DNA from 4 places in the Lysinibacillus sp. OF-1 genome. Region 3 is predicted to be linked to each of the others. Evidence: riboswitches for the same ligand, from Rfam matches in the RefSeq annotation. Region 3 holds a riboswitch; each other region holds the start of a gene.
The links. A riboswitch is a leader RNA that binds a small molecule or an ion and turns the genes downstream of it on or off. The one in region 3 is predicted to bind cobalamin.

Region 1 (7,569 bases), 2.2 Mb from region 3:
CACAATCTAATGAAAACCCAGTGTACTATGCACAATATGCACATGCTCGTATTTCATCTATTTTACGCTCAGCAAATGAGCAAGGATTTGCTGCAGCAACAGATCATCTTAATCTGTTAACAGCAGAAAAAGAAATTGATTTACTGAAAAAGATTGGCGATTTCCCGAGAGTGGTAGCAGAAGCGGCGAAACACCGTACACCACACCGAATCGCTAACTATATTCAAGAGACAGCAGCAACATTCCATAGCTTCTACAATGCAGAAAAAGTATTGGATGCTTCCAACAAGGAGTTAACAGAGGCTCGTTTAGCATTAATTACAGCTGTACGCACAACAATTGCTAATGCACTACGTTTAATCGGCGTATCTGCACCAGAAAAAATGTAATACTTTTTAAGCCCCTAACATGATGAATGTTAGGGGTTTTTTAGTGGCTAGAAGGCCAAAAATGGGCGATAACATTCTAAAAGTGGTTGATAAAACAGTAAATGTGAAAGATAAAAAGGCACAAGGAACGGATAGCACTAAAAATTAGCTGTTTCAAACTTAATTTTTCTGTTAATTTCGAAAATTTTGTTGAAGTTTACGTCAACGTCAATGATATACTGTTGACAATAAGGAAAGGGGAGATGGTTTTGAAGACGATTCAGGAGGTAGCAAAGGAATTCAATGTATCTACTCGTACAATTCGTTATTATGAAGAACTTGGTCTTCTTCGTCCCGATCGCTCATCTACCAATCAACGAACCTTTTCAAAAAAAGAATTGGCGAAGCTCAAGCTTATTTTCAGAGGCAAGCGTTACGGGTTCTCACTAGAGGAAATCAAAGAGATGGTTTTACTTTTTGATTTTGATCGCTCAGGTATTCAGCAATTAGAGCGGACAGTAGAGTATGGAGAACAAAAAATTCAAGAGATTGAGAGTAAAATTGCTGAGCTGACGCAAATGAAACAGGAATTACAGCAAATGCAAGGCATGTTTAGTGAAAAATTAGCTACTTTAAAGGGAGAGATGCATGATGAATAGTTCCAGTTTGTTAGCACGAAATGCCCGTAAGTATCCAAAAAATGAAGCCATTATTTGTCATGGCAGAAGAGTGACCTATCGTGATTTAGATGAACAAGTAACACGTTTTAGTCATGCTTTGCTAGAGCAAGGAGTAAGTCAGGATGATAAGGTTTTAATCTTTATGCCGAACGTTTTAGAGTTTGTTGTAAGCTATTTTGCTATTCAGCGTATCGGGGCAATCGTTGTTCCAGTCAATGCGAAATTTACATTGCAGGAAGTAGAGTATGTGGCACAGCATGCCGAAGCGAAGGCGATTGTTGTTCATGAGGCGATTTTTGCCGCAGTGGAACAGCTAGCTGCTGTACCATTAAAAATTAAAACCGGCCAAGAAAAAGCAGGTTGGCAGCATTACGAAACAATGCTTCAAAATGCGAGCACACAAACAATTGATTGCCAGCTACAAGAAGATGACCCTTCGACTATTTTGTATACATCTGGTACGACAGGAAAACCAAAGGGTGTGTTATTTAGCTACCGTAATATTTTAACAGTGGCACAAATGATTGCTGTTGAAATGGAAGTGAAACCTGAAAGCCGTATATTGCTCATGATGCCATTAACTCATTCAGCACCATTGCATTTATTTTTAATGGCGGGCGTATTTGTAGGGTCAACAAGCGTATTAACACCAACCTTTACACCAGACCTTTTTATCGATGCCATTGAGCAGGAAAAAACGACGCATTTCTTTGGAGCGCCTGTTGCTTATTTATTAACGGCTCAGATGCCGAAGCTACAAACGGCTGATTTGTCTTCCATGAAGTGGTGGGTATATGGTGGAGCACCATTATCTCAAAATGAGGTTCGCTTCATTCAACAGGCATTCCGAACAACTAATTTAACCTGTGTTTATGGATTAACAGAGGCGGGTCCGAGTGGCTCACTGTTATTTGGCAAGGAGCATGAAACGAAGGCTGGGAGTATTGGCCAACGGGCGCCACTTGGCACAGAGCTTCGTATTGTCAATGACAATGGAGAAGATGTAAATGTGGGCGAAGTAGGAGAAATTGTCTTATTTGGTGAGGGTAATATGCTTGGCTACTTCAAGGATGAAATAGCAACCAAGGCTGCTTACATTGATGGGTGGTTAAAAACAGGAGATCTGGCTCGGATGGATGAGGACGGCTTTATTTGGATTGTGGATCGCAAAAAAGATGTCATTATTTCAGGTGGTGTCAATATTTATCCGAAGGAAATTGAAGATTGCCTATTAAGCTTTGAAGGGATATTTGAAGTTGCTGTCATTGGTATACCACATCCGCAATGGGGGGAAACCGTGAAGGCTGTATATGCTACGAAACAAGACATAGATGAGGATGCATTGAAAGCTTATTTAGAGGAACGGCTTGCGAAGTATAAACTACCACGTATTTTCGAAAAAGTGGAAGCGCTACCACGCAATGCTTCAGGCAAAATTTTAAAACAATCCTTGAAAGGACAAGAGGTGAGATAGCATGAAGGTTTTACAGCAGGAAGAAATGCGTGCAACAAACTTTTTTACAGAGGAAGAAACGCTTCAAAAAGTGTTAGAAATGATGTTAGATAAAGAGTTTTTATCTTATGCACACAGAGAACTGACAGATTTCGGTGAGTTATGTGCAGGTGATATTGACGTAAGGGCAAAACATACTGATCGGCAGGGAGAGCCCCGCCTTGAACGGTATAATGCTTATGGAGAAGAGGTATCAGAGGTTTGGGTGAATGACGGTTACAAAAAAACAATTGAAGAGACATATAATACGGGAATTGTTGGCTACGTGCACAAAGAAATTCCACAGTTAGGTCACAAAGGGAATTATGTCTATAGCTTTGCACAAGGTTATTTACTATCTCATGCAGAGCCCGGTTTTTATTGTCCCGTGACTTTGACGATGGCTACGGCTTATCTATTAGATCATTATGCTGATGAGGATGTAAAGCAGCGTTTCTTGCCACATGTTTGTGCAACAGGAGAGACGGAGCTATACGAAGGGGCAACATTTTTAACAGAACGTCAAGGAGGGTCAGACGTTGGGGCAAATGTTGTGGAGGCCAGAAAAGTAGGCAATGAGTACCGTCTCTATGGAGAAAAATACTTCGCATCCAATGTAGGTATGTGTGGCGTAGCAATGGTGTTGGCACGTTTAGAAGGCGCACAAGCAGGCTCTAAAGGGTTAACGTTATTTGCAGTTCCATGGAATAATGAAGATGGTACGGCCAATCATCTTCGTATTCGTCGATTGAAAGATAAATTAGGCGTTCGAGCAGTCCCATCGGGCGAGGTAGAGTTTGATGGTGCCCTTGCTTATATTGTAGGGGAACAAAATAAAGGGATTTATTACATGCTAGAAGCACTAAATCTTTCGAGAATTTGTAATGCAGTCGCATCGATTGGTATTATGCGTCGAGGCTTTTTAGAGGCAAAGCATTATGTGACCAATCGATATGCATTTGGCAAGCCCTTAACACAATACCCAATGATCCAGGATACATTAGGGAAGTTTGCTGCTAAGCTGCATGTGGAAGTAGCGACAGTATTTGATCTTATTCAATTATACGATAAAGTGACAAGTGGGCAGGGAACACAACAAGATCTCATTATGAATCGTTTATATATTGCCATTATGAAAAAGGAAACGGCAGAGCAAGCCGTTCATTATGCTAGTGAAGCGATTGAATTACATGGTGGTAATGGCTATATTGAAGACTTTGTGACACCACGCTTACTAAGGGATGCACAAGTATTGACGGTATGGGAGGGAACGGCAAATATTTTGGCTTTAGAACTTATTCGTTTAGTGGATAAATTCCATGCACATGAACTGTTTGTCCGTGAAATGGAGACAAGGCTAGAGAAGCTAGCGGATAGTCCACTAGTGCAAATTGTGGAAGAGCAGTTGGTAAATCTTGCGGCTACATTACAAATTTTTAGCGCTTTAGATGAAGCAACTAAAACTTTTGAAGCAAAAGATATAGCGAAAAAGATGGCCCATCTTTATGAAAGTGTTGTAGCGGTGGAATGGGCACTAAAATTTGGCGGGAAGTACGAAAAGCTAGCGGATATCTATTTAGAGCAAACGTGGTCATTGCGACAAATAGGTGCACAAATGAAAACCGTACAATATTTTTCTGAAATTGTATAATTGCCAAGGAGTCGTCTGGAATGGAGGCGACTTCTTTTATTTTCATGTATAATGAAATCAACTGAATATTATAAAGGTTCTTTACTTAAGTAAAGTGAAAAGGGAAGTCGGTGTAATTCCGATGCGGTCCCGCCACTGTAAGTGTGAGTTTTTTCAAATAATGCCACTGAAGATTTCGGGAAGGCTTGAAAAACGCAATAAGCACGAGCCAGGAGACCTGCCTTTATAGTATAGACATGACAGCCTACGAGGATAGGGTGGTGGATTTTGTATCAGTTTTTTGGTGCGATTTTGACCCCTCATCATTCGAAGATGAGGGGTCTTATTTTGATGGAGAAAATATTTCTAACCAATTGACGCACGGATCAACAAAGGAGGATTCACATGAAGAAATTTTGGAAAATAGGATTATCAGCATTTTTAGCAGTAGGTTTGTTAGCAGCATGCGGGCAAGAAGCCAAAAATGACAAGCCAGTAGCTACGGAGCAGCAAACACAGCAAGAGACTCCACAGGTGGATGAAGCAACATTCCCAATGACCATAACAGATGCCATTGGCAAGGATGTTACACTTGAAGCACCGCCTGAAAAAATTGTTTCTCTTATTCCAAGTAACACAGAGATATTATTTGAACTTGGTTTAAATGATGAAATAGTTGGGGTGACAGACAATGATGATTATCCACCAGAAGTCGCTGAAAAGGATAAAGTTGGGGGCATGGAGTACAATATTGAAAAAATTATTGCCTTAAAGCCAGATATCGTGTTTTCGCATGAATCTAGCATGTCCCTTTCAGAAGCGGCGATTGAACAGCTTGAGTCAGCAGGTTTGAAAGTGTTTGTCGTAAAAAATGCACAAGACTTTAATGAAACTTACACAACGATTGAGCTACTTGGTCGTGCAACAGGGAAATTACCAGAGGCTGAAAAAATCATTGCTAATATGAAGGAAAAAGTGGAAGATGTCCTGACAAAAGTAAAGGATGTCGAACCCAAAAAAGTGCTAGTCGAAGCATCGGATGAACCTACTATTTATACGGCGGGTAATGGCACATTTATGAATGCTATGCTGGAGATGATTCATGCAGAAAACGTAGCGGCAGATGCGAAGGATTGGTATGAAATTAGTTCAGAACAAATTATTGCGAAAAACCCAGATGTCATCGTTGTGACATATCATTATGTACCAGATATTTTAACAAAAATACCACAACGTGCTGGTTTCGATACTGTTAATGCCGTGAAAAATAAGGCAATCGTTCAAGTAGATGAAAGCACAACAAGTCGTCAAGGTCCCCGTTTAGGAGAAGGTCTTGAAGAATTAGCAAAAGCTATTTATCCAGAGGTATTTAAGTGAAAAAAATAGCACTAGCCTATGTACTAACATGTACGCTTCTTGTCATTAGTATCTGGTGTGGCGTAGCAATAGGCTCAGTTCATATTCCGTTAGAAGTTTTATGGAATCAAGCAGTTGATGAAACGGCTGCTAATATCTTTTGGAAAATCCGTCTGCCACGCGTGTTGTTAGCGGGACTAGTGGGAGCTTCTTTGGCCATTGCTGGAGCAGCTTTCCAAGGGTTGTTAAAAAATCCATTGGCAGATCCATATACATTAGGCGTTTCATCAGGGGCATCTGTTGGTGCTGTTATTACGATTTTTTTTAGTATATCTATACCGGTCGTAGGCTTGTATGCCCTACCCACTTTTAGTATGATAGGCGCAATCATCACGATGGTAGTGGTCATGAGCTTTGCTAGAATGGTAGACCGTTCATTGAAGATGGAAACGTTAATTTTAACAGGTGTTATTTTTAGCTCATTTCTAGGTTCTCTCATTTCATTAATGATCGCTTTATCTGGAGAAGAGCTACGCCAAGTAATTGGCTGGTTACTAGGTTCTGTGTCAATGCGTGGATGGCCATATGTCCAAATGATCACGCCATTTGTTATTGTTGGTTCCATTATGCTTTGGACGCAAAGACGAGAGCTAAATGTTTTGTTATATGGTGAAGAGCGCGCGAAGCATTTAGGTGTCAATGTGAAACGTAGTAAGTATTTGATTTTAGCGGGTGGCTCCATGTTAACAGGAGCTGCTGTAGCGGTTTCTGGCACAATTGGCTTTGTAGGATTAGTTGTACCGCATATGACAAGGATGATTTGGGGTTCTGACCACCGCCATTTATTGCCATTATCGTTTTTCAATGGCGCAACTTTACTCATTGTTTGCGATTTAGTAGCACGAACAATTATTGTGCCAAGAGAGCTACCTATTGGTGTTATTACGGCGTTTATTGGTGCACCTGTTTTCTCCTATATTTTTTATAAGCAACGAAGAAGTAAGGGGGTACGGGCATGATTATTGTCGAACATCTATCAGGTGGTTATGAAGATGTACCAATCGTCAAGGACATTAGTTTTACTGTGGAAAAAGGGAAAATTCTTGGTATTCTGGGACCGAATGGTAGTGGGAAATCCACATTATTAAAGGTAATGAGTGGGATATTACCAGCTACTGCTGGAACAATCACAATTGATGGACAAAATATCCTTTCTTATAATGCCCGTGCTTTGGCGCAAAAGATGGCTGTACTACCACAGCTTCATGCAAATGCTTTCTCAAACAGTGTAAGGGAGGCCATTTCACTAGGGCGCTACCCCCATCAAACAGGTTTTTTCTCAAGTTGGTCTGAACAGGATGAACAGGCTGTTCAGCATGCCATGCTGCAAACAGGTGTGAAACGCTATGAGCACACCCCGTTAGAATTTTTATCGGGTGGTGAACAACAAAGAGTATTTGTTGCCCAGGCATTAGCGCAAACAGCAGAAATTCTACTGCTGGATGAGCCAACCAATCATCTAGACATTGCACATCAACGGCAAATCTTAGATATGGTCAGGAAGGAAGCTGTGGAGTGTGGTTTAACGGTCGTTATGGTACTACATGATATGAATTTAGCCTCTCTCTATTGTGATGAATTATTGCTTATGGAGGGTGGGCAAATGAGAGCACTTGGAGTACCGCATGAAGTATTAATAGCCTCCCAAATTGAAGAAGTTTATCAAGCACGAGTGGCTACATATGCCCATCCCGAAATACCAAAACCTCAAATTACAATGATGCCCGCAACAACTGATTACCAGCAGCGAGCTGTCATCAAAAAAGAACATTTCATGATAACGGAACACTATATTCAACTTCAATCAGAGATTCCGTTAAAAACAGTGTCCTCTGCTGTTCATAACCCAGGTATTGGCTGGCATAATTGCTTGTTAAACCGCTCTGTACCTGGTGATTATGTGATAAGTGATGTAAAAAGAGAAGTTAGTGATTTTTTGCAAAGAGAGAATTTTTCCCCAACAAGTACTGTTGTGATGCTGAC
Region 2 (7,569 bases), 630 kb from region 3:
TGTCGATGCAGGCTGTCAGCTATTAGCAGACCAAGCACAGGCGATTGTCGTATCAGTAGACTATCGTTTAGCACCAGAATACCCCTTCCCAACTCCCTTATATGATGCCTACGATAGCTTAGTATGGGTGTCTGAGCATATCAAAGCCTTTGGTGGAGATGTCAATCGCTTAACTGTTGCTGGGGACAGTGCAGGTGGAAATTTAGCTACCGTTGTTGCTTACTTAACTACTACATTGGGTGGTCCAGCGTTACAAGCTCAAGCACTAATCTATCCCGTGACAAATGTCGACTTTACAACGGAATCCTATCAGCTTTTTGGTGAAAACTACGGCTTAGATGCACAGGGCATGCAGTGGTTCTCTCAGCATTATACAGATGAAGCAAACTTTACAAACCCGCTCGTGTCCCCTCTTCAGCTAGAGAATGTTCGTAACATGCCTAAAACAATCATCATAGCTGCTGAGGCCGATGTTCTCTATGATGAAGGACTAAGCTATGCAGAAAAACTAAAAGCTGGTGGCGTTGCAGTAGAACATGTCACAATGCCAGGTTTAATTCATAGTTATTTCAGTAAAATGAATTATTTTGAAGATGCCACAAACGAAACGGTGGCAAAAATTGTGGAATTCTTGAAATAAGTTTGGCTATCCAGCTCAAACAGTGCGATAATAGAGCAAAACGTTTTTTAAAGGATGACATGATGACACAAACAATGACATTACAAATACAACTGCCCTATTCTGAGCAATTAAAAAAAGGCTATCCCCTTATTTCAAAGGATGCGGTCGATGCAAGACGCCTACCTGCTGAGCAAGGTACGCTTCTCAAGCTCATGGATCACCATAATCGTTTTATTGGTACAGGATACTACGGTATTCAAAATAAAGGGATTGGCTGGGTGCTAACAACTGACGTGAACGAAACCATCGATAAGACTTTTTTCATGAAAAAATTCAAAAAAGCCATCGACAATCGTGCAGCATTTTTCAACAATGAAAACACAACAGCCTTTCGTGTATTTAATGGTGAAGGAGATGGCATCGGCGGTCTCACGATTGACTTTTTTAATGGCTACTACATGGTGAGCTGGTATAGTGAGGGCATTTACTCCTTGAAAGATGTCGTGTATGAGGCGCTCGCTGAGACGGTGAACTACCAAGCTATTTATGAGAAAAAACGCTTTGATAGCAAAGGGCAGTATATTGAACAGGATGATTTTGTGATGGGCACGCCTGGTGAATTTCCAATCATGGTGAAGGAAAATGGTATGACATACGCAGTTCATTTAAACGACGGAGCGATGACGGGGATTTTCCTTGATCAACGCGAGGTACGTTTGGCTATTCGTGAGCGTTATGCAAACCATACAAACATGCTTAATACATTCTCCTATACAGGAGCATTTTCAGTGGCAGCTGCTCTAGGAGGCGCCATGAAAACAACAAGTGTGGATGTAGCTAAACGCAGTCTTGCCAAAACCATTGAGCAATTCAGTGTGAATCAAATTGATTATGAAGCACAGGATATTAAAGTAATGGACGTTTTCCATTATTTTAAATATGCGCAGCGTCACGCCTTACAATTTGACCTGGTTGTATTAGACCCACCTAGCTTTGCCCGTACGAAGCAAATGACATTTTCAACAGCAAAGGACTACCCTAAATTACTGAAGGATGCCATTGCTATTACCGCTAAAAATGGCATCATTGTCGCTTCCACAAATAATGCTAGCTTTGGGATGAAAAAGTTTAAAGGCTTTATTGACCAAGCATTTAAAGAAACTCGTACACGCTATAAAATTGTAGAGGAATACGGTTTACCAAAGGATTTCCGTGTTTCACGTGAATACCCTGAATTTAATTATTTGAAGGTCGTCTTTATTCAAAAAATGGACTAACAGGAATTCAAGACAGAATCATTTCTTTATGATTCTGTCTTTTTATATAAAAAAGTGACCTAAGAAATTCATTTCTTAAGTCACCTCTGAATACTGCTTATAGATAGTTCACAAACCAATCGCGAATATATTCAAGTCGATTGATTCTTAAAGTTGGTTTTCCGCTCCTTGACAGTTCATGATTGGACTCAGGGAAGCGCACGAATTTTGTTTCTTTTTTACGATGCTTTAAGGCGATAAATAATTGCTCCGCCTGCTCAATTGGACAGCGATAGTCTTTTTCAGCGTGTAAAATGAGCAATGGTGTTTCGATATTATTGACATATTTCAGCGGTGAATGATGCCAAAGCTTTTCGATATCGTCAAGTCCCGCAAGAATTTGCCAATCTGTAAAGTAATACCCAATATCACTGACACCGTAAAAGCTAATCCAGTTCGAAATAGAGCGCTGCGTCACAGCTGCTTTAAAGCGATTCGTCTGGCCAACAATCCAGTTGGTCATAAAGCCGCCATAGCTCCCACCTGTCACTCCAAGACGGTCTGCATCAATAAAATCATAGTGCTCCAGCACATAGTCCACAGCCGCCATTAGATCCTCATAATCATTGCCACCATAATCACCACGCACTGCATCAACAAACGTTTGACCATAGCCATGACTGCCACGTGGGTTCGTATATAGCACCGCAAATCCTTGTGCAGCTAGAATTTGGAACTCATTAAAATAAGTATTGGCATACATCGCATGTGGCCCGCCATGAATTTCAAGCACTAGAGGATATTTTTTCCCTTCCTCATAACCAACTGGCTTCATGATCCAACCATTTACCTTCCAGCCCTCTGCTCCCTCAAATTCAATGGCTTCTGGAACAGCTAATGCTCTCGTCTTTAAAAATTCTTCATTGATGGACGTCAGCTGTTCTTTTTCACCCGTTTTTAGGTTGACGAAAAATAAATCGCCAGGATTCGTCGTTGTACTAATGGCTACGACTGCTTGATCATGTTGTGCATCAAGTGAAAAACCATAGACATATTGATCATCGTGAATAGCTGGATAGATTTCACCATCTATATTTCCGAAATAAATCGCAGCATTACCGTGATCTGTTACTTGGAAGTAGAAGCTATGATTATCATTCAACCATTGAACACGTGGTGACACCACACCTTGAAGAAAATCGCCGATTGCAAAATCCCCAATAGGGGCGTCAAATTCACTTGTTACACATGTCAGCAGATTTTGTTGCAAATCATAGAGCCATAGCTTTGCTTGTGTAGCATTTTCAAATTCTCTTTCACTACCTATGAAAGAGATGAAGCGACTGTTTGGAGACCATGACGTTTGGTAATACATACCTGTTCCCTCTGTTAACGGACGCGCTTGCTTTGTTTCTACATCTAATAAATAGATATCGCTCTTAAATGAAAAATCTGTATCCTCTGCGACATCAGCTAAGTACGTCATATATTGACCATCAGGTGACCATGTACCAAGATGGACATGATTGTTTCCTTTCGTCACTTGCTCTAACTCGCCCGATTCTAAATGGACGATCGCAATTTGACTAAACTGCTCCATATCCAAAAAACCTGCAGCATCCGATTTATGTTTCATCTTGTCTATTTCTAGAGGCTTTAGTTCTTTTTCTTCTTTCTTTTCATCCGTTACCTTATCCAAAATCGTTTCATCTTTACCTAGCTTGATAGAAAAGGCCATTTTCTTGCCGCATGGTGACCACACAGGTGATGTCACACCATTTTTACAATATGTCACCTGCTTTGCCTCTCCGCCTGCTTTTGAAAGAACATAAATTTGCGACTTGCCTGTTCTAGTGGATAAAAACGCAACTTGACTACCATCAGGTGACCATATAGGAGAACTTATTCTATCCTCCCCAAATGTCCATTGCTGTGGTGTTTTGTTCTTCAGGTTTATGTAAAACAAATTCGAGACATAATCTTTTTTCTTCTCATCAATACGTGTCTCAACATAAACTACCTCAGTCCCGTCAGGTGAGAGCTGTGGATCGGCTACTGATTTCAAGTGGTAAAGATCTTCTGGTTGAATCCCTTGTTTCGATGTCATGTTCTTGCTCCTTTGTATTGTCATTTTCTGTACTCTACTACAATACTTCGACACCCTAAGTAATATTCCTGCTAGTTAATTGATTTTTTTACTAATTCCCAATATTCGGTTGATTTTGTTCTGCGATAAAATTTAAAAAAGGGTTCATTCGGACGAGCATGTTCCTTATAAAGGTTCATCATTTGTAGCAAAAAATCTTCAATGTGCTCGACACCTACCTTTTTCGCAAATAACATGCCCGCCTGCGCCTTTGCCCCCATCGGTACAGCGCCTAAATAAACATCAAAGCTCTCCTGCTGATAAACGAGTCCAATATCATCATAGACTGCATTGTAGCAGGCTGACGCACAGCCATTGATGTTAACACGTACTCTTGCAGGTACCTCGATCCCCTCTAAAGCATGATAAAGCTGTTCGGTTATCGGAGCAGCCTCCATCTTTTCACCATCACAAAAATCACAGGCCTTCATCGCGATGATGGGTCCTGATGGTGCAACATAAAGACCCACTTCTCGTAAGGCTTGCATAGCCTCTGTCACGGCACTCGTTGGAATGGACACTAAAATACTATAGGAGGCCGAATACTTAATCGCCCCCTTTTCGCCAGCAATCTCTGCTATTTTTTGAAATTGTGCAGGCGTATAATGCTTATTAATAATACCTGGGCTGACAGCTAAGCGTGTAAATTCGCCATGACGATTAAGTGTTTCAAATGTTTGATCTGGTACGTTTTTCTGAAATGCATTCATTGATATCGCTCCTTATGAAAAAGGAGCTAGCACAATGCTAGCTCGGAATTTTAAAAGTTATCAGGATAGAAACCCTTCGCTAAAATTTCAATAGCCTCTGCCGCACGAACGCCTTCAGACGCAGCTGACAGTGGCAGGATGACAAAGCGATCATTTTTAACAGCTTCCATCTCCTTTAATGCTGGATCATTTTTTAAGAATTGAATCTTTTGTTCGGCCGTTGTTTCACCGTAATCGATCACGACAACTACCTCGGGATTACGGTCTACCGCATCTTCCTTCGACACGGTTGTCCAGCCTGATTCCACATCACCAAAAATATTTTGACCACCAGCGATTGACACTAGTTCATTCATAAAGTTTTGACCAGCTGTAAAGACATCCTTTTCACCGCTATCAAATACGAGAACACGTAATTTCTCACTATCTTTTGGTAATTTAGCTTGAATTGCCTCCACATCTTGCGTCATTTGCTCAATTAAGGCTTCTCCACGATCCTCAATACGGAAAATTTTTGCGATATTACGAATATCAGTGAAAATATCCTCTAGTGTTGGCTTTGTCATATTGGAAGCCGTATGTAAATACGTATGAATGCCTAACTCCTCAAGCTCTTCCGGTGTTCCAACACCCTTTTCACCAAAGCCACTCTTCCAGCCTGCATATAAGAAATCAGCCTCGGCATCAATTACTTGCTCCTTCGTTGGGTATTGATCAGAAAGCACAGGCACTTTATCGTATGCTTCTTGTAGGGGCTCGTAGATTTTATCATCTAAGTAAGCTGTGCCTACCATGGAATCCTCTAAGCCTAGCGCTAGCATAATCTCTGTCACATGCTGATTTAAACTAATCGCTTTTGTAGGTGCTTCCTTATATGTTTGAGTTGTTTCATTATTGTCAATGGTTACTTCCGTTGCTGCCTCAGATGGCTCAACCTTCTCATCTTGCGCTGCTGATTCAGGTTTGTCCTTTGCATTACAAGCCCCTAAAACAGCGACCAAGGCAATGACCATCACCAGCCATAAACTTTTCCATTTCTTCATGTCCTTTTCTCCTTTGTTGTTCATCTATAGAAAGAAATCAAAGACTTCTTTGCTACCAGGATTCGTGGGAAGGGCATAAAAAAACCCTCTTGTCGCCAAGAGAGTAGCATAGTGAAAAAACGGTACATTACCTTTATCACTATCCCCATCCTCGTGGTTCTTAGTCAAAAAACACATACTGGCAGGTATCCTGGCTTAGGTTCATCATCTATACGCCTTCCCATAGTTAAACTACAGTGGCATGCTGTACAGACTCCCCATTTACAGTTGCGGGACAGCATCGGAATTGCACCGATTTCCCTTTTAAGCAAATGACAAATGCCATTTGCACCAATACGTTCTATAATGATTAATACTATTGATAGACTAGCAGAAGAAAATTTGTAGCTCAATCAGTAGTATGTTGCTAAATATATAATCATCATTATATTAGCACTATTTCGACAAAAATACGAACTATTTTACAAGAAATATATAAGCTAGTATTCTGTTACAATGAAAAGATAGCTATAGATAGAAACGAGGATATGTTATGTACAAAACAATTGGTGTACTTGCGCATGTGGATGCAGGTAAAACAACCTTCTCTGAGCAAGTACTTTTTCATACACAAAGCATTCAAGCTCGTGGTCGAGTGGATCATCAGGATACCTTTCTCGATCATCATGAGCTAGAGCGCAAGCGTGGTATTACCATTTTTGCCGAGCAAGGTCGCATGAACATAGGCGACGATACATACACGTTGATTGATACACCAGGGCATGTCGACTTCTCCCCTGAGATGGAGCGCGCCATTCGTGTGATGGATTATGCCATTGTTATCATTAGTGCGGTCGAGGGCGTACAGGGTCATACGGAAACCGTGTGGCAGCTTTTACGCAAATACCATGTCCCAACATTCTTCTTTATCAATAAAATTGATCGCGAAGGAGCCAATGTGGAGGCCGTTATGACACAGCTCCGCAAGGATTGTTCCCAGCAGGTGCTGTTCGTCGATGAACCGCTTCGTACTGATTATGTTTCAAGCAGCATCATGGAATGGTTGGCTGAGCGTAATGAAGAGCTGCTCGATGCCTTTTTGAATGAGTCATTGGAGCATGAGCAATGTCTTACTCAGCTACAGACCATGATTCAAAAGGAATGTGCCTTCCTCTGCTTTACAGGGTCTGCCCTAAAGGATGAGGGCATCAAGGAATTGCTTGCCCAGCTCCCTCTATTAACAGACACCCATTTTGAAGTGAATGCACCGTTTGAGGGGGAGGTTTTTAAAATTCGTCATGACGGCCACCAGCGTTTAACATTTATGAAGGCTGTCAAGGGAGTTTTACATGTTCGGGATGAATTTTCGTTTGAAGAAGTGACAGAAAAAGTGACTGAAATTCGCCTCTATAATGGCAGTCGCTTTGATACCGTCCAACAGGTTGAAGCGGGAGAGATTTTTGCTGTTAAAGGACTTAGTCAGGCCAATATTGGAGACCGCATCGGCACTACTGTGCTGTCACAGCCCTATGAGCTTGTCCCAACGCTACAGGCAAAGGTTCAATATGAGGGCCATCAGCATATCAAGGAAGTGTTACAAATTTTCCGTTTACTAGAAGCAGAAGAGCCTTCCTTACGTGTGGTTTGGCAGGAAAAGTTCCAGGAAATCCATGTGCACATTATGGGCGTTATTCAGTTGGAGGTACTGACAGAGGTGTTAATGAAGCGTTTTTCATTAACGGTCTCCTTTGGCGAGCCCCAAATTTTATATATGGAAACCATTGTGACGACGGTGACAGGCTATGGTCATTTT
Region 3 (7,569 bases):
AAATAATCTTGATCTCGTTGTTGATCTTTTGACAGAAGGGTATAGTTTTTGCCTGCCGTACTATAAGGGAACTTATTTATCGGCGCCATAGTAGATTTATCTAATGTATCAATTGGCAAGCTCTTCGTCGTTTGTGCTGTAAACGTGTAAGTAGATTTGCCTTTTAAGCTATAGCTACCATTATGATCTTTGACAGCAATTAAAAGCGTCCCTTTTTGATCTGCTTTAAATAAATAACCTTCTTTTTTTCCTACGCGAACATCATTGACATGAATCGGCTCTACTTCACCCTTATGATTATTTGGGTAGAAATATAAATCAAAGGCATAATCATATTTGTTTGCACCTTTTAATGTTAGCTGAGCATATTCATTTTCGTCTAAATCGACTTTATACCATTTCTTTTCATCTTGCTGCTCGAAAGCGCCGTGTTCGATATTTAACGTATTTTTAGCAAGAACTTTAGCGTTTTGTATGCGTTCTTCTTTCGACTCTGAATAGTGTTTAGGTAGTTTATTTAAATCGAATTGCAATGCTTTGACTGGATCGATTAGTCCATGACCGTAGGTAAGATCATAGCCTTTCGCTCCTAAATCTTGTGCCGTCATTTCCAAAATTGCCTCTATTTCATGCGGCTTTAAATGTGGATATTTTGATTTAAGAAGAGAGGCGACGCCTGCCACTACAGGTGATGCCATGGATGTACCACTGAATTTGACGAAGGATGATCCTTTTTTGTCATCATGAACGGTACTATAAATTTCTTCACCTGGTGCAACAACATCAACGGACGGTCCGTAATTTGAATAGCTTGATAGTTTGTTGCGCTCATTCGTTGAACCTACACTAATAACACCCTCATAAGAAGCAGGGAAGGAGTATTCATCTGTTGATTCATTGCCCGCGGCTGCCACAATTGTAATACCACTGTCAACGGCTTTCTGAACGGCTTCTTTCATCAGTGGAGATTCCCCGTAGCCTCCTAGACTCATATTAATGACGTCAACACCCTGTTCAATAGCATACAAAATGCCTTGTGCAATAATGAAATCATTTGCACCTTCTTTGCCATTAAATACGTCAATGGGTAGTAGCTTCGCTTTCGGATTCACACCGTGTCCGCCTATGCCATTATCTTTAGCTGCGGCGATAATACCAGCTACATGTGTTCCGTGATCACCTGGATAAGTAGTATTCGCTGGTGCTGCTGCATTATAGGGTGGGAGTACTTGAGATTTTAGATCGGGGTGTTTAAAATCTACACCAGAATCAATGACAGCGACTGTCACATCATGCTCACCCGCTAATTCTAGTGCCTTATCCATTTGCAGTAGGTTTAAATGATACATCTCTTGTTTCTTTGGATCGACTTCTGTTTGAAAAGAGCGATACACATAGCTAGGAGATACACTTGTAATGCCATCTTGCTTTAGATAGTAAGCAACTGCTTTTTCTATTGATACGCCTTTATTCAGTTGTACCACATCATAGCCTAATGAAGGAATGGAGCGGATGACTTTGGAGCCAATGTTTTTATGTACATTTTTATCAAGTCCTGAATGCTTGATAACAATTTTATCCTTACTCATCCATTTTTCTTCATTCTGCTCTGTTTGTTTCATACTACTTGCCAGTACATTCTTGGCTTTATGCTGAGGTACTTCAGCAAAGGCAGAAGCAGCTGGAACCATTAGTGTAGCGGATGCTACAATAGCGACTGATTTTTTAAACAAACTTTTCAATTGTTATCTCTCCTTGGTGTTATAAATTAAGTCTCGACTCTATTAATACGGATAAAGATTAGAAAAGTTTCGTAAAGGAGGAAAATTTTTCACTATTTTTTCCTTCGAATTGTCTAAAGTTTTTTGTTTTACAACTAATTAGTAGAAAGCCTCTATTCAGCTGATGGACTTCCAAGTATTGCACGCTTCGTTCTTTTACGTTTATCCAATATGTTTTTGGCATGCCAAACCATCAAAGACATCGCAACGAATTTGACGTATCGCTAACATAAATCGAATCTTTTGATTTCGTAGTAGTTTACTAATTTTTGAATATGAAAGAAAATAAAAAATGATAAAGCCATCGAGAGAGAATTTCTCGATGACTTTTGTCTACAATTGTTCTATTAATTGTTGTAATTCATACTTGGAGCGGGGGGGTGTAATGTTTTCCTGCAATAGCTTCTTTTTTTGTAATGTCATGAACATATCAAAAACCCATGGACGTTCGAGATGTGCACGTTGCAGCAATTCTTCTTCATAAAACAACTCGATCGGGTCTCCGTTATAAATGATATTCCCTGCCTCCATGACAATGATTTGATCCGCCCATTCATAAGCAAGGGGAATGTCATGGGTAGCAAGTAAAATGGTTCTTTCGCCGTCTTCTAATTTACCTAGGTACTGTAGAACTTGGGTAGCATAATAATTGTCAAGGCCTGCTGTTGGCTCATCTAATAAGAGGACAGAGGGCTCCATCGCTAAAACACCTGCCATCGCCACACGCTTTTTCTGACCTACGCTTAGAAAGTGAATAGGTTTTTCGAGTAAATCGCCTATTTCCGTTTGCGCAACAGCCCATGCTATTTTTTCTTCGATTTTTTCGGTAGACCAGCCAAGATTTAGTGGTCCAAATGCGATATCTTGCTTGACAGTACCTGAAAAAAGTTGATGATCCGCATCTTGAAAAACAATGCCAACTTGCTGGCGAAGTGCCTTTAAAGCTTTTCGACTATATTGAAGCTCGTTGCCATCAAAAACAATCGTCCCAGCTGACGGTTGTAAAATACCATTAAGATGCTGAAACAATGTTGATTTTCCAGCGCCATTATGACCAAGGATGGCAATTTTTTTTCCTTTTGGAATGTGTAAAGTAATGTCTGACAATGCCTTCGTACCATCTGCATAGGCATAGGACAAGCGGTTTAGTTCAAAATAGAATGCTGTCATGAGAAGTACCCTCCATATACAATGAGGAATAGGAATAGTGTCGCTATGCCTAGCCAATTTTTCTTGCTATAGGAGCCCATCTCTTGCCAGTAGACGGCTTCGCCACCCCGTGACTGCATGGCATTATTAAGCTCACGACTACGCTGAAACATTTCAGCAAATAGCGCCACAATAAGCATGGATACGGAGCGTAGCCATTGCATTGGAGAATGGTAGCCAAGACGCGCTTGCTGGGCAAGATGTATTCTGTACATGCTTTCTAAAAATATAAAAATAAAACGATAGGTTAGTTCAATAAGCTCAACCAATAAAGAGGGCAGTCGCCATTGTCGGAGCACATAGCAAATCCCTTGTACGGATGTGGTCAAAATTAAAAAGTATAAACAACTACTACTGCCAAGGACAATAAAGAACAATTGTTGGGCGGACAGGGCACTTGCTTTTCCGATGAAAATTGTCCAATTCATCCACGTAAAAGACCACAGATGGGCAGGTAATACATGAGTTGCTGGTGTGATTGACAGCAAGATGGATACAAGACTTGTTAGTAAGAAAAATCCAGGTAGCAATAATAACTTAACATAGTAGGTAAGCGGAATTTTTGCACCTAAAATGATAAAAGCACTCATTACAAAAAATGTAATGAGTGAAAGTCGTTCATCTCTCATGATGAGCGTTACGAGAAGTAGACCAATTGAAAATATCATTTTTTCTAGCGGATGAACGGACGCTAGCTTATTAAGATACGCATACTTATCAATGAGTAACATAACGGGTTAACCTTCTTTATGCTTGCCGCGCATATAGCCGATGAAGTAGCCAATAAAACCAGCTCCAATAGCTGCCTGTAGCACGAATAATAAGCTTTCAATTTCACCACTTGGTGGCTCCCATAAGCTTTCAAACCACGGTTCATATTCTGCATTGATTTCGCCAATGGCTGCTTCTGCCTCTCCATCAGCACCACCAAATTCTGCACCTTTTTGTATAAACAATGGGATGATAGCTAACAGCACAACAATCGCTAATAGTAATAAATTTCGTTTCATCTACTAATGTGCCTCCTTTGTTGAGAAAACACGCAACATTTTTAATTCGCTGACATTGTACTTTTTCAAGAAATTCATCACAATGACCGTTAAAATTCCTTCACTCACCGCTAACGGAATTTGAGTTAAGGCAAAAATACCTGCGAACTTTGTAAACGATGCCATAAAGCCGCCAACCTCTGAAGGGAAGGCTAATGCTAACTGTACAGAAGTCACAACATATGTACTTAAGTCACCAAGCATCGCAGCAAAAAAAACAGCTAGTGAAAATGACAACCCTATTTTTTGAGCCCCTTTAAAGACAAAGTAAGCAATAAATGGGCCTACAATCGCCATAGAGAAGGCGTTCGCTCCTAAAGTGGTAATCCCACCATGTGCTAATAATAAAGATTGGAATAATAAAACAATCGTTCCGATGACACTCATAGCGAGAGGTCCGAATAAAACCGTTCCAAGTCCAACACCAGTTGGGTGGGAGCAACTACCTGTAACCGAAGGGATTTTTAACGCCGACAGCACAAAAGCAAAGGCTCCTGAAAGACCTAAAAGCATTTTGGTTTCAGGGTTTTCTTCAATTGTTTTGCGAATGGAGCGCAATCCTAGAATAATAAATGGGATAGAGATGACCCACCAAAAAATAGCCCATTCGATTGGTAAAAAACCTTCCATGATATGCATAGCAAAGGCACGTTTTGGCACGAGTAAAAAGGCCAATAAAAAATAACTAAGTTTCCACCATGAAAATTTCAAAAGCTTTCCTCCTTACTAATAGATTTTTAGAATGTAGCGTGCGTAAATAAAAAAGCACTTCTCCGTTGTTGGAAAAGTGCATAGCTAAAAAAGCAAATAACATTCTCATCTGCTAAGCCGCACACCTATCCTCGTAGGCTGAAACGATCACATATTTTTCGGCAGGTCTCCTGGCTCTAGTTCAACACTTTATAGGTCTTCCCATCCGTTGGACAGTGACATGTTCTATAAAGCTCCCTAATACAGTGGCGGGACCGCGCCGGACTCAAACCGGCTTCCCTTTTAAGCAAAATGATAAGTATTTTACACCGAAAAAACATTAAGTTGTGAGATTTCACGACAAAGTGTAACATGATTTTCCATAAATATGCTATACTTTTTTTAAAAATATTTTCAATTGAAGGTCAATAGAGAAGATTCTGATAACTACTGAATTGTCATAAATAGGGAGATATTATAATTTTTATACCCGGTCTACACACAAAATTGATAAAATTGTCATAAATTTTTATAGAAATATTGAAATTTTAAAATAATGAGATATGATAGAGACAGTTTTCTATTCTATTAAGAAGATAATAAATTTCATATAAAACGTCGATAAGTGCTCGAATAACTCGAGATAATAGGGAAATTGGTGAAAATCCAATACAGCCCCCGCTACTGTAATAGCTGATGAAATCGCAAAGCCACTGGTGCAAACTTGGGAAGGTGCGATAGTAAAATGAAGCTTAAGTCAGGAAACCTGCTTATTTGATTGTGCATGCAAACTTTTCGGAGGGAGAAGTTGAAGCAAGAGCGAGTACCTGTATTTTATTTTATTCGTTTTTATTTGGCTTCTACAAAACCTTTACTCTTCGTAATTAGAGTAAAGGTTTTTCTTTTTCCAGAAAGCAAATGAGGGGAGACAGAAGATGACAACATGGAATTTAGAGGGGATGAAAACACATCTCTTTATTTGTAATGGTAGTAGTTGCATGAACAAAGGTGGGGAGGAAATTACCCTAGCTATTCGAGAAGAAATACAACAGCAAGCACTTGATCAAGAGATACATACAACAAGAACGCGCTGTAATGGACGATGCAAGGATGCTTGTGTGGTCATCGCCTATCCGCAAGGGAATTGGTATCGTGTACCATCAACAGAGCATGCTAGAACACTTGTACAAGATTTACATCATGAATCCTTATACAACGAACATGTCTTTACACTTCGTGAAGGTACATTACAGCGTACAGCACAAACGACAGCCATTAAAGGGATCGAAAAGGTGAAAGAGGGGTAACAACATGGCGCAAAAAGGAAAAATTTTCGTAGTGGGCTTTGGACCTGGAGACTTTAAGCATATTACGACACGGGCGGTAGAGGCATTACAACAAAGTGATATGATCATAGGCTACAAAACCTACGTGGAGTTGATTCAAGATTTAGTCAGTGCGAAGTCGATTGTCAGTACTGGAATGACCGAAGAGGTGTCCCGTGCGCAGGAAGCGGTGCGCCAAGCAGAGGCTGGAAGCATTGTCTCAGTCATTTCAAGTGGTGATGCGGGTGTCTATGGTATGGCGGGATTAGTGTATGAGGTATTGATTGAGCTAGGCTGGACAGAAGCAACGGGGATTGAGGTAGAAATTGTCCCTGGTATTTCTGCCATCAATTCATGTGCTAGCTTACTTGGTGCCCCGATTATGCATGATGCCTGTACGATTAGTTTAAGTGACCATCTAACACCATGGAATTTAATTGCCAAGCGCGTCGAGGCAGCCGCTATGGCGGATTTTGTAATCGCTTTATACAACCCAAAAAGCGGTCGCCGAACAAGACAAATTGTCGAAGCACAGCGCATTCTCTTAGAATATCGTTCGCCTGACACACCAGTAGGACTTGTGAAAAGTGCTTACCGCGATCGTCAAGAAGTGACGATGACAACATTAGCCGAAATGCTGGAGCATGACATTGGAATGCTGACGACAGTCATTATTGGTAATTCGTCGACATTTTTCTATGACAATAAAATGATTACACCACGTGGCTATCAACGTAAATATACATTGGGTGAAGAAAAACAACCCTTACGTCCACATCAACGTTTACGTGAAGAAAATGAACCTTGGGCAATGAACCAAGAGACAGGGACTGCACGACAAGACTTTACAGCAGATCCTAATGCAGGGCGTTTTAATAAACCCAGTGTAGCCGCTACGCCAAAGCCAAAAAAAACAGCACTTGAAATGGCTACAGCGGCACTCGCAATGGTGAAAGGAACAAGTGCAGTCAAAGTAACGCCGAAACTTGTACAGCAAAAAATAGAATCCATTTTTGAATTAGCTGTAAGCCCAGGAGTGGTGAATAAGTTTTTCACACCTCAGCAAATGATGACGTTAGCAGAGGTCGTTGGGGAAGAGGGGACGATGGAATATACACCAGACCATCAAATCCATTTGAAAATCCCAACGACTGCCCCTGAACGTATCACGGAGAAATTACAGGAAGTAGGCTTTTTATTAGCGCCGATTGGTGATGTGCTATCCTTGAAGGCTTGTGATTTTTGCTATGGTGAAAAGGCCGATTCGATTCCCTATGCAGAAGAAATACAACAAAAATTAGGTGGAATGTCTTTGCCGAAAACATTAAATATCGGTTTTAACGGCTGTGGTATGGCCTGTTACCGGGCTGTATTTGATGATATTGGTATTGTCTATCGCAAAAGTAAATTTGATGTCTTTATTGGGGCGAAGCCAGTTGGTCGTACGGCCCATGCAGCACAGCCTGTTGTAGAAGGGTTGGAGCCTGAACAACTGATTCCACTAATTACAGATAT
Region 4 (7,569 bases), 490 kb from region 3:
GTCTCGTACAAAGGACCAATTTAATATCGTCACTGGTCCTGTCAGCATACCTTTTACAAAGCGCTTTGTTAAGCTTTGAGCATAGGCTGACTCTTTTACAGTTATTGCTGAAGACCACGCAACATCTCCATAAATGATCGGTGGCTTGACACAGCGTGAGCCATAGGAAACGACCCATGCTTTTTTTGTAAAGGCAAAGCCAGTCAGCTTTTCACCAAAGTATTCGACCATGTCTGTACGCTCAAATTCACCGTGAACGAGTACATCGATATCTAGTTCCTCTTGTATCGTAATCCAGCGTTTTGTTTCCTGCTCTATAAATGCCTCATAGGCTTCATTCGATAATTGTTTTTTACGCCAAGCATTACGATTCCTTTTCACCTCATCAGATTGTGGGAAGCTTCCGATTGTTGTTGTTGGGAATAGCGGTAACGCTAACGCTTGCTGCTGCATCTTTTGACGCTGAGCAAATTCACTATGTCGTTCAAAATCTTGCGTTGTCACAGTTTGAACTGCTTGATGGATCAACTTGTTTTGACGGATTGGATGGTTTTTTAGAGCCTCAATTGCCTTCATACTTTCAGAAAAATTATGCTGTAAGATACCCTCTGTATCTCGTCTACATTTAGTTAGCTCCGTGATTTCTACAATCTTTTCATCTGCGAAGGCTAAGGCATGCTTCAGAACAGGGTCAATCTCATTTTCAAGAGCAGTTGTGATCGGTACATGTTGTAGATTGCTGGATGGTTGAATCCATAGCTCTGCTGCATTACTTAAATGCTCAATTGCCTGAATTGTAGCATTGACCTCCGCTAAGTTGGAACGCCAAATATCACGTCCATTAACAACCCCGACTGCCAATACTTTGTCCTGAGGGAAACCATATTGACGAAGTGACGCCATATTTCCTTTATAGCCATGAACAAAGTCTAGGCCAAATCCTTCTACAGGCAATGTAATCAATGTTTCATAGTTGCATAATGCTTCAAAATAAGTTTGCAGCATGATTTTCGCTTCTGGAACCGCAACGGCTAACTGGTCGTAAATCTCTTGCACAAGCTTGATGTCTGCTGGATCAAGGGTTGTGACAAGTGATGGCTCTTCTAGTTGAATCCAATTTGCACCTGCATCTACTAATTCTTTTAATACTTGTGTATAGAGCGGTATTAGAGCTAATAAGTATTCAACCTGTGTGAATTTGCTATAGCCTTTTGTTAACTTGCAGAATGTATAGGGACCAATCAATGTTGGCTTTGCAATAATACCGTACGTTTCTTTCGCCTCTAAGAAATCGGCCAACACTTTATTTTCTGTTAGTTTCAAGGCCTGTCCCTCGTATTCAGGAACAATATAGTGATAGTTTGTATTAAACCATTTTGTCATCTCACTAGCTACAGCTGTTTTATTCCCTCTTGCTACGCTGTAGTAGGTAGATAAATCTACTTTCCCTCCCTGCCAGTTAAAGCGTTTTGGGATGAGACCAAACATTAATGCTGTATCTAACATTCTATCGTAATACGTAAAATCGCCAACTGTCACCATGTCGATGCCAAGCTGTAGCTGCTTGTCAATTCTAGCTAAACGGATTTTTTTTAAACTATCCTCAAAATCCTCTTCAGAAAGCTCGTTGCGCCAAAATGCTTCTAATGCTTTTTTCCATTCGCGATCTTCCCCGATATACGGGTAACCAATGAGTGTGCTTGTATAGGTCATTTTTATATCTCCTTTTCAGAAAAAAATAAAAAGCCATTTTCCAAGGAGGAGAATGGCTGCTAGTTGAAATTTTTAATGCTAAAACAATACGAAAAAAGTATCTACTTTCGCATAAATCATTTGTTATCGCACAGTGCCGATTTGGTCACTTTTCACCACCTATTTCCACGTAGGTATTTGGTGTGTACTAGAAATTGGCAGGTCTCCTGGCTTCTCATCAACACGCCTCACAGCCTTCCCGGTTTCCCAGTGGCCTTTGTGATTTGCTCCGAATAACAGTTGCGGGACAGCGTCGGATTTGCACCGACTTCCCTTTTAAGCCAAACTTTCATTTGGCACCAATTCTTACACATTATTCAATTATGCTCCTACTATAACATATCTTTCAGAATAGTAGAAATAATTTTTATACGATTATCTAAATTATTTCTATAATTATTGTAGGGATTGGTTTAAGAAGATAAGGCTACATTGTATTCCATAAAAAAATTTGTTACTATAAAAATACAATTATGAGAGGACTGATGAATGGACAATGATGAACTAATCTATATTTTTATTTGAAATGAATCACTTCAAACGACAAAATATAGGATTAGTCTATCCATTTTTAACAATCAGTTTGCGTTTATTTGTCATGATGTCATTGGCAAATAAAGTTTATTCAGTGAGAGACTAATCCTTCCAATATCCAATTGGGGGGATTTTTTCTTGCTCTCATAGTTTATTCTGTATCTTTCATCTACCTAATAAAGGAGAGAAAAAAATGAGCGATTCTGAACCTATTGTGACGCATGTGATGCTCCGTATAAGTCGTTAGCATCCATCAACTTATACGGAGAAATTTAGCATAGATGGATGTACCGACTTTGTATAAAAGAAAAATGATTTGCTATACAAAGGAGGAATTATCATGTCAATGATACAAGTACAAGACTTAACGTTTTCTTACCCAAGCAGCTTTGATTATATTTTTGAGGGTGTCAACTTTCAGATTGATACAGATTGGAAACTTGGATTTATCGGTAGGAATGGTCGTGGGAAGACAACATTTTTTAATTTGCTATTAGGGAATTATGAGTATAGTGGGAACATCATTTCTTCAGTAGAATTTACTTATTTCCCCTATCCTGTTTCAGACCCAAATAAATATACGTACGAAATTTTTGAAGAAATTTGCCCTCTGGCAGAAGATTGGGAATATATTCGTGAAATAGCCTATCTAGATGTCGATGCTGAGGTCATGTATCGCCCTTTTCAAACATTATCTAATGGAGAGCAAACAAAGGTGTTGCTTGCAGCGCTCTTTTTAACAGAGGGACAGTTTCTATTAATTGATGAGCCAACCAATCATCTCGATACAGATGCACGAAAGACGATCTCTAATTATCTACGCAAGAAAAAAGGATTTATTTTAATTTCGCATGACAGAGCCTTTTTAGATGGCTGTGTTGATCATATTTTATCGATCAATAGAGCCAATATTGATGTTCAAAGTGGTAACTACTCAACTTGGAAGTTAAATTTTGATCGACAGCAGGAACATGAAGAAGCAACTAATCAACGTCTGCAAAAAGATATCGACCGTTTAACGCAGTCTTCCAAGCGTTCGGTAGGTTGGTCTAATCAAGTGGAGGCTTCCAAAAATGGAACTACGAATTCGGGTTCTAAGCTAGATAAAGGCTTTGTTGGACATAAAGCAGCCAAGATGATGAAGCGAGCAAAGAACTTGGAATCTAGGCAGCAAAAAGCGATTCATGAAAAATCAAAACTGCTAAAAAATGTTGAAAAAACGGAATCTTTAAAAGTACAACCATTAGCATTTCCATCAAAAGACATGGTTGTTGTAACGGATGTATCAATTCAGTATGACGACAACTTTGTGAATCAGCCTATTAGCTTCAAAGTGGCGCAAGGTGATCGCATTGTTCTCGATGGCAAAAATGGAAGCGGAAAAAGTAGTATCCTACAGCTGCTTCTTGGCAAGCCTATACAGCATACAGGCTCTATACATTTAGCTGCTGGCCTTATTATCTCCTATGTTCAACAGGATACTGCTCATTTGAAGGGAGCATTATCGGATTTTATTGAAGAGCATGCTATAGATGAGACGTTATTTAAATCTATTCTGCGAAAGATGGACTTTGAGCGGATTCAATTTGATAAAGACATCTCACATTATTCAGGTGGGCAAAAGAAAAAGCTGTTGATTGCCAAAAGTTTGTGTGAAAAAGCACATCTCTATATTTGGGATGAACCCTTAAATTTTATTGATATTTATTCGCGCATGCAGATTGAAGAGCTTATTCAAAGTTTTAATCCTACAATGATTTTTGTGGAGCATGACCAAGCCTTTCAACAAACCGTGGCAACGAAAACAATAGCTTTGTCATAAAGGAATCATTTAGAGAAGAGTCCATTTTCAAAATGGATTCTTCTTTTTAATGAAACCAAGTGACACCTTTATTATTTTTATCTTTAACTATAAAACGTTTAATAATTTTCTGTGATCGACGCACACTATAAAGAAATATTTTATAGAAAGGCTAGCAATCCCATGAAAAAAATCGCTACTTTAATGACTATAGTCACTATTTTGATTATGCCCAGTAAGATTTATGCACAAAGCGAACAAGCTGATGAGAAACTCATCACTGATACATTGATAACAATCCTTAATCCATTTATAGAAAAGGAAATTGACCATTACTACGGCTATCCTAAGCAGTATGGCTTGTATGATGCGAACATTTTGAACGTTATTAGGGAAAGTCAGTTTAGCTTTAGGGTTAACGTTCAAGTTACTACTTTTGAACATGCCCATTCCCCACCATATAGCAAGGAAATCATTACGTTTGAAATCAGTCCAACTGATGTGAACACCCTTCACTATAAACATGAGGCAGATAATGTAGAAAAAGCAATAGATGCATTCTATCGCACAACACTTTTAGACATACAGCAGAGCTTTAATTTGAATTTAGCCTCGTTCATTTCCTATCGATACAATCAATTGCAATACAAGGCTGAAATAAATAATGAAATGAAGCCTCTTGCTACGATTGCAGATGAAATAGCAAACAATATTTTATTTCCTGAGCGAAAGATACCCTATAAAAATGTAGTTGACCCTGTCACCTTTATCAAAGACAATACAGGCTATATGCTCTTTAAAAGGGCAGATGGGACCAATGTAAGCTATCAGCTGCAAAAGAAAGACGGCACATGGACCGTAATAAATAAAGCAAGTAAGCCAGGTAAGAAAATGCAGCATCAATTACCCTGGTATATATAAAGAAGAATGGGAAATTTAATTTTTCCGATTCTTCTTCTTTTGTTAAATAATTTTATAATTAACATTTTTTCTATCATCCCATTTGTGGGAACTCCTTAATGCTAAATCTTTATTATCTTTATCGTTTGCATGAGTCCATTCCACATTATTGAAGGAAAATATTAAGCATTAAAATTTTTCTGAGAAAGTGTTATGATCAGAAAGGATTTATGATTGATGGAGGATTTAAATGAAGGTTGATTTTGAAGAATTATTACATGGTGTTTTTTCATCTTTGCATGCGATAGAAGGCGTAAAGTCTGTCGATTGCATTCTTGAAGTTTTAAAAGATCGAATTGTTTTTCCAGAGATTACTATTTTGATACTGAATGCTAGGTTTGAATTGGTCTATTTGTTTAATGAACAGAAAGTAGTGTTTAAAACGTTAAGAGAAGCTTCGATTGATTCAAATTATATAGAAGAAATCAATTTAATTAATCAGCATTGTAGTTCCATTGAAGGTATTCTAAATGATTTTATTAACACAGATACACTTAAGAATTATTCTTTAAGCCTTCTTTCCTTAAAGTATAAAGAGAAAATTCCGAATAGTTAATATTGTGACAAAGATAGCGTTATAAAAAATGGAATTTGGTAAGAGTTTCTTCTATCAAACTCCATTTTTTAACTCGCCAAGTATTACCATTTATGTTGAAAAAAGATGGTTTGTGCAATGCCAATAAAATATGCTGATTCCGCAATAATATGATTTAACATAACTTTTGCTGTTACATGCATAAGTCCCTCTCCACTTCCACTAATCTATAGAAATAGAGCTTTCAAAGACAGTCACGACATGCTGGGGCTATCAAACCAAGCATGTTTTAATAGCTTAATCCCCTTGTCAATCTCTTCTACCCCTAAATTTGCAAATCCAAGCAAAACTTTTGCGTGCTGTATGACGGAAGGATTGGCGTAAAAAATAGAGGTTGGGTATACTTTTACACCTACCCGTTTTGCTGTTTCAATTAGTTCTTCTTCAGACATTTTATTATTTGGTTCGAGTAGAATATGTAAGCCACTACTAGCCCCATGTATTTTCACGTTATCCCCTAATATTTGATGAATGGACTTTAGTAAAGCCTCATATCTTCTTTTATAGCCATTTCGTGTTTTATTCAAATGTCTCTCCCAATGCCCACTTTCCATAAATAACTGTAAGGTATGCTGATGAAGTCTCGATACAGTTTGAACATAGTAGTTGTTGTTATTAAATAAAAGGGTTAATTCCCTTGGTAAAACCATATAGCTTAGCTTGATGGAAGGAATCAATGATTTTGAAAAAGTGCCCATATAGATGACGCGGTCATTCGAATCTAATCCTTGTAGAGCAGGTATAGGTTTACCTGCATATCGAAACTCCCCATCATAATCATCCTCAATAATATAAGCATTTTCATCCTTGGCCCATTCTAATAATGCTAGTCTTCTTGAAATCGGCATGACCGTTCCGATGGGGAATTGATGGGAAGGGGTGACATAAACAGCCTTGACCCTACTATTTCTTAACTGGCTGATATGAATGCCATGTTCGTCGAGAGGGATAGGTTTCACCTTTATACCATGATCCTTAAACAAGTAACGAACGCGATAATACCCTGGATCTTCCATAGCAAAAAGCTCATTTCTTCCAATTAAATTACATACGATGCCCATTAGAAATTGCAAACCTGCACCAATGACAATTTGGTCTCCTTGGCATTGTACCCCTCTTGCTTCATAAAGATAGCTTGCAATGTAATTCCTTAATTCAAGCTCCCCTTGCGGATCTCCATATAAAAGCAGATGAGCCTGCTCTTCATTCAGGCTTTGCAGTGTTAATGTACGCCATATTTTATAGGGGAAATCTTTTAAATTGATATCTCCATAATTAAAGTTGTACTTAATTGAAGGTAGTTGTTGTTCTTGCGGAGTTGCTAACTGCGGCTCAAAATGATTAGAACTTGTTTGAAAATAGCCCCTTTCGAGTTCTACAACATAAAGCCCCTCTCGTTCTTTACTAATTACATAGCCCTCTGCAAGAAGCTGCTGGTAAGCTGCATCAACCGTGTTGCGACTAATCTGTAAATGTTTAGCTAAGCTGCGCTGAGACGGCAATTTGGTTTGAGCTAAAATATTTCCATTTTGAATTTCAACTTTTATATAGCTATATAACTGAAGATAAAGTGGTTCTTCATTATGCAAGTTAGGTGTCATTTCGAGCATGGCTTATTGGCTCCTTTGAAAATAGCTTTACTGGCACTTTTAAGAGGTACCAGTGATTGATTATAATAAAATCTACATTGTAGAGGGGAAAATGTAAAGACGTGTAATCACAATAGTTTGTTTATTCAAAAAGCTCACAATGATTTGATGAGATAAGGAGAGGTTTGCATGTATGTTCCAAAGTACTACAAAATAACAGATTTTGAAGAAATCAAAGATTTTATTCAAAACAATGCCTTTGCGACAATTGTTTCAATTAGAAAAGGTAAACCAATAGCAGCCCATATCCCTGTACTGCTGAATAAAATTCAGGATGA

Region 1: another riboswitch for cobalamin. It lies ahead of NV349_RS02660 (ABC transporter substrate-binding protein); the one in region 3 lies ahead of NV349_RS13470 (energy-coupling factor ABC transporter permease).
Region 2: another riboswitch for cobalamin. It lies ahead of NV349_RS10375 (ABC transporter substrate-binding protein); the one in region 3 lies ahead of NV349_RS13470 (energy-coupling factor ABC transporter permease).
Region 4: another riboswitch for cobalamin. It lies ahead of metE (5-methyltetrahydropteroyltriglutamate--homocysteine S-methyltransferase); the one in region 3 lies ahead of NV349_RS13470 (energy-coupling factor ABC transporter permease).

What each region holds. Positions count from the first base shown of each region.
Region 1 covers NZ_CP102798.1:557,276-564,844, forward strand. Annotated here, with positions in the region: gene argS (arginine--tRNA ligase) at 1-389, shown strand, start outside; gene NV349_RS02645 (MerR family transcriptional regulator) at 638-1,027, shown strand; gene NV349_RS02650 (class I adenylate-forming enzyme family protein) at 1,020-2,522, shown strand; gene NV349_RS02655 (acyl-CoA dehydrogenase family protein) at 2,524-4,191, shown strand; cobalamin riboswitch at 4,249-4,430, shown strand; gene NV349_RS02660 (ABC transporter substrate-binding protein) at 4,576-5,547, shown strand; gene NV349_RS02665 (FecCD family ABC transporter permease) at 5,544-6,545, shown strand; gene NV349_RS02670 (adenosylcobinamide amidohydrolase) at 6,542-7,569, shown strand, end outside.
Region 2 covers NZ_CP102798.1:2,133,451-2,141,019, reverse strand. Annotated here, with positions in the region: gene NV349_RS10395 (alpha/beta hydrolase) at 1-640, shown strand, start outside; gene NV349_RS10390 (class I SAM-dependent rRNA methyltransferase) at 703-1,899, shown strand; gene NV349_RS10385 (S9 family peptidase) at 1,997-3,985, opposite strand; gene NV349_RS10380 (precorrin-3B methylase) at 4,057-4,734, opposite strand; gene NV349_RS10375 (ABC transporter substrate-binding protein) at 4,785-5,777, opposite strand; cobalamin riboswitch at 5,941-6,127, opposite strand; gene NV349_RS10370 (elongation factor G) at 6,310-7,569, shown strand, end outside.
Region 3 covers NZ_CP102798.1:2,767,831-2,775,399, reverse strand. Annotated here, with positions in the region: gene NV349_RS13490 (S8 family peptidase) at 1-1,742, opposite strand, end outside; gene NV349_RS13485 (energy-coupling factor ABC transporter ATP-binding protein) at 2,115-2,951, opposite strand; gene cbiQ (cobalt ECF transporter T component CbiQ) at 2,948-3,721, opposite strand; gene NV349_RS13475 (energy-coupling factor ABC transporter substrate-binding protein) at 3,728-4,000, opposite strand; gene NV349_RS13470 (energy-coupling factor ABC transporter permease) at 4,004-4,750, opposite strand; cobalamin riboswitch at 4,894-5,078, opposite strand; cobalamin riboswitch at 5,336-5,517, shown strand; gene NV349_RS13465 ((2Fe-2S) ferredoxin domain-containing protein) at 5,665-6,036, shown strand; gene cobJ (precorrin-3B C(17)-methyltransferase) at 6,041-7,569, shown strand, end outside.
Region 4 covers NZ_CP102798.1:2,276,322-2,283,890, reverse strand. Annotated here, with positions in the region: gene metE (5-methyltetrahydropteroyltriglutamate--homocysteine S-methyltransferase) at 1-1,713, opposite strand, end outside; cobalamin riboswitch at 1,893-2,071, opposite strand; gene NV349_RS11055 (Lsa family ABC-F type ribosomal protection protein) at 2,627-4,108, shown strand; gene NV349_RS11050 (DUF3888 domain-containing protein) at 4,271-5,008, shown strand; gene NV349_RS11045 (hypothetical protein) at 5,238-5,603, shown strand; gene pdxR (MocR-like pyridoxine biosynthesis transcription factor PdxR) at 5,837-7,252, opposite strand; gene NV349_RS11035 (FMN-binding negative transcriptional regulator) at 7,421-7,569, shown strand, end outside.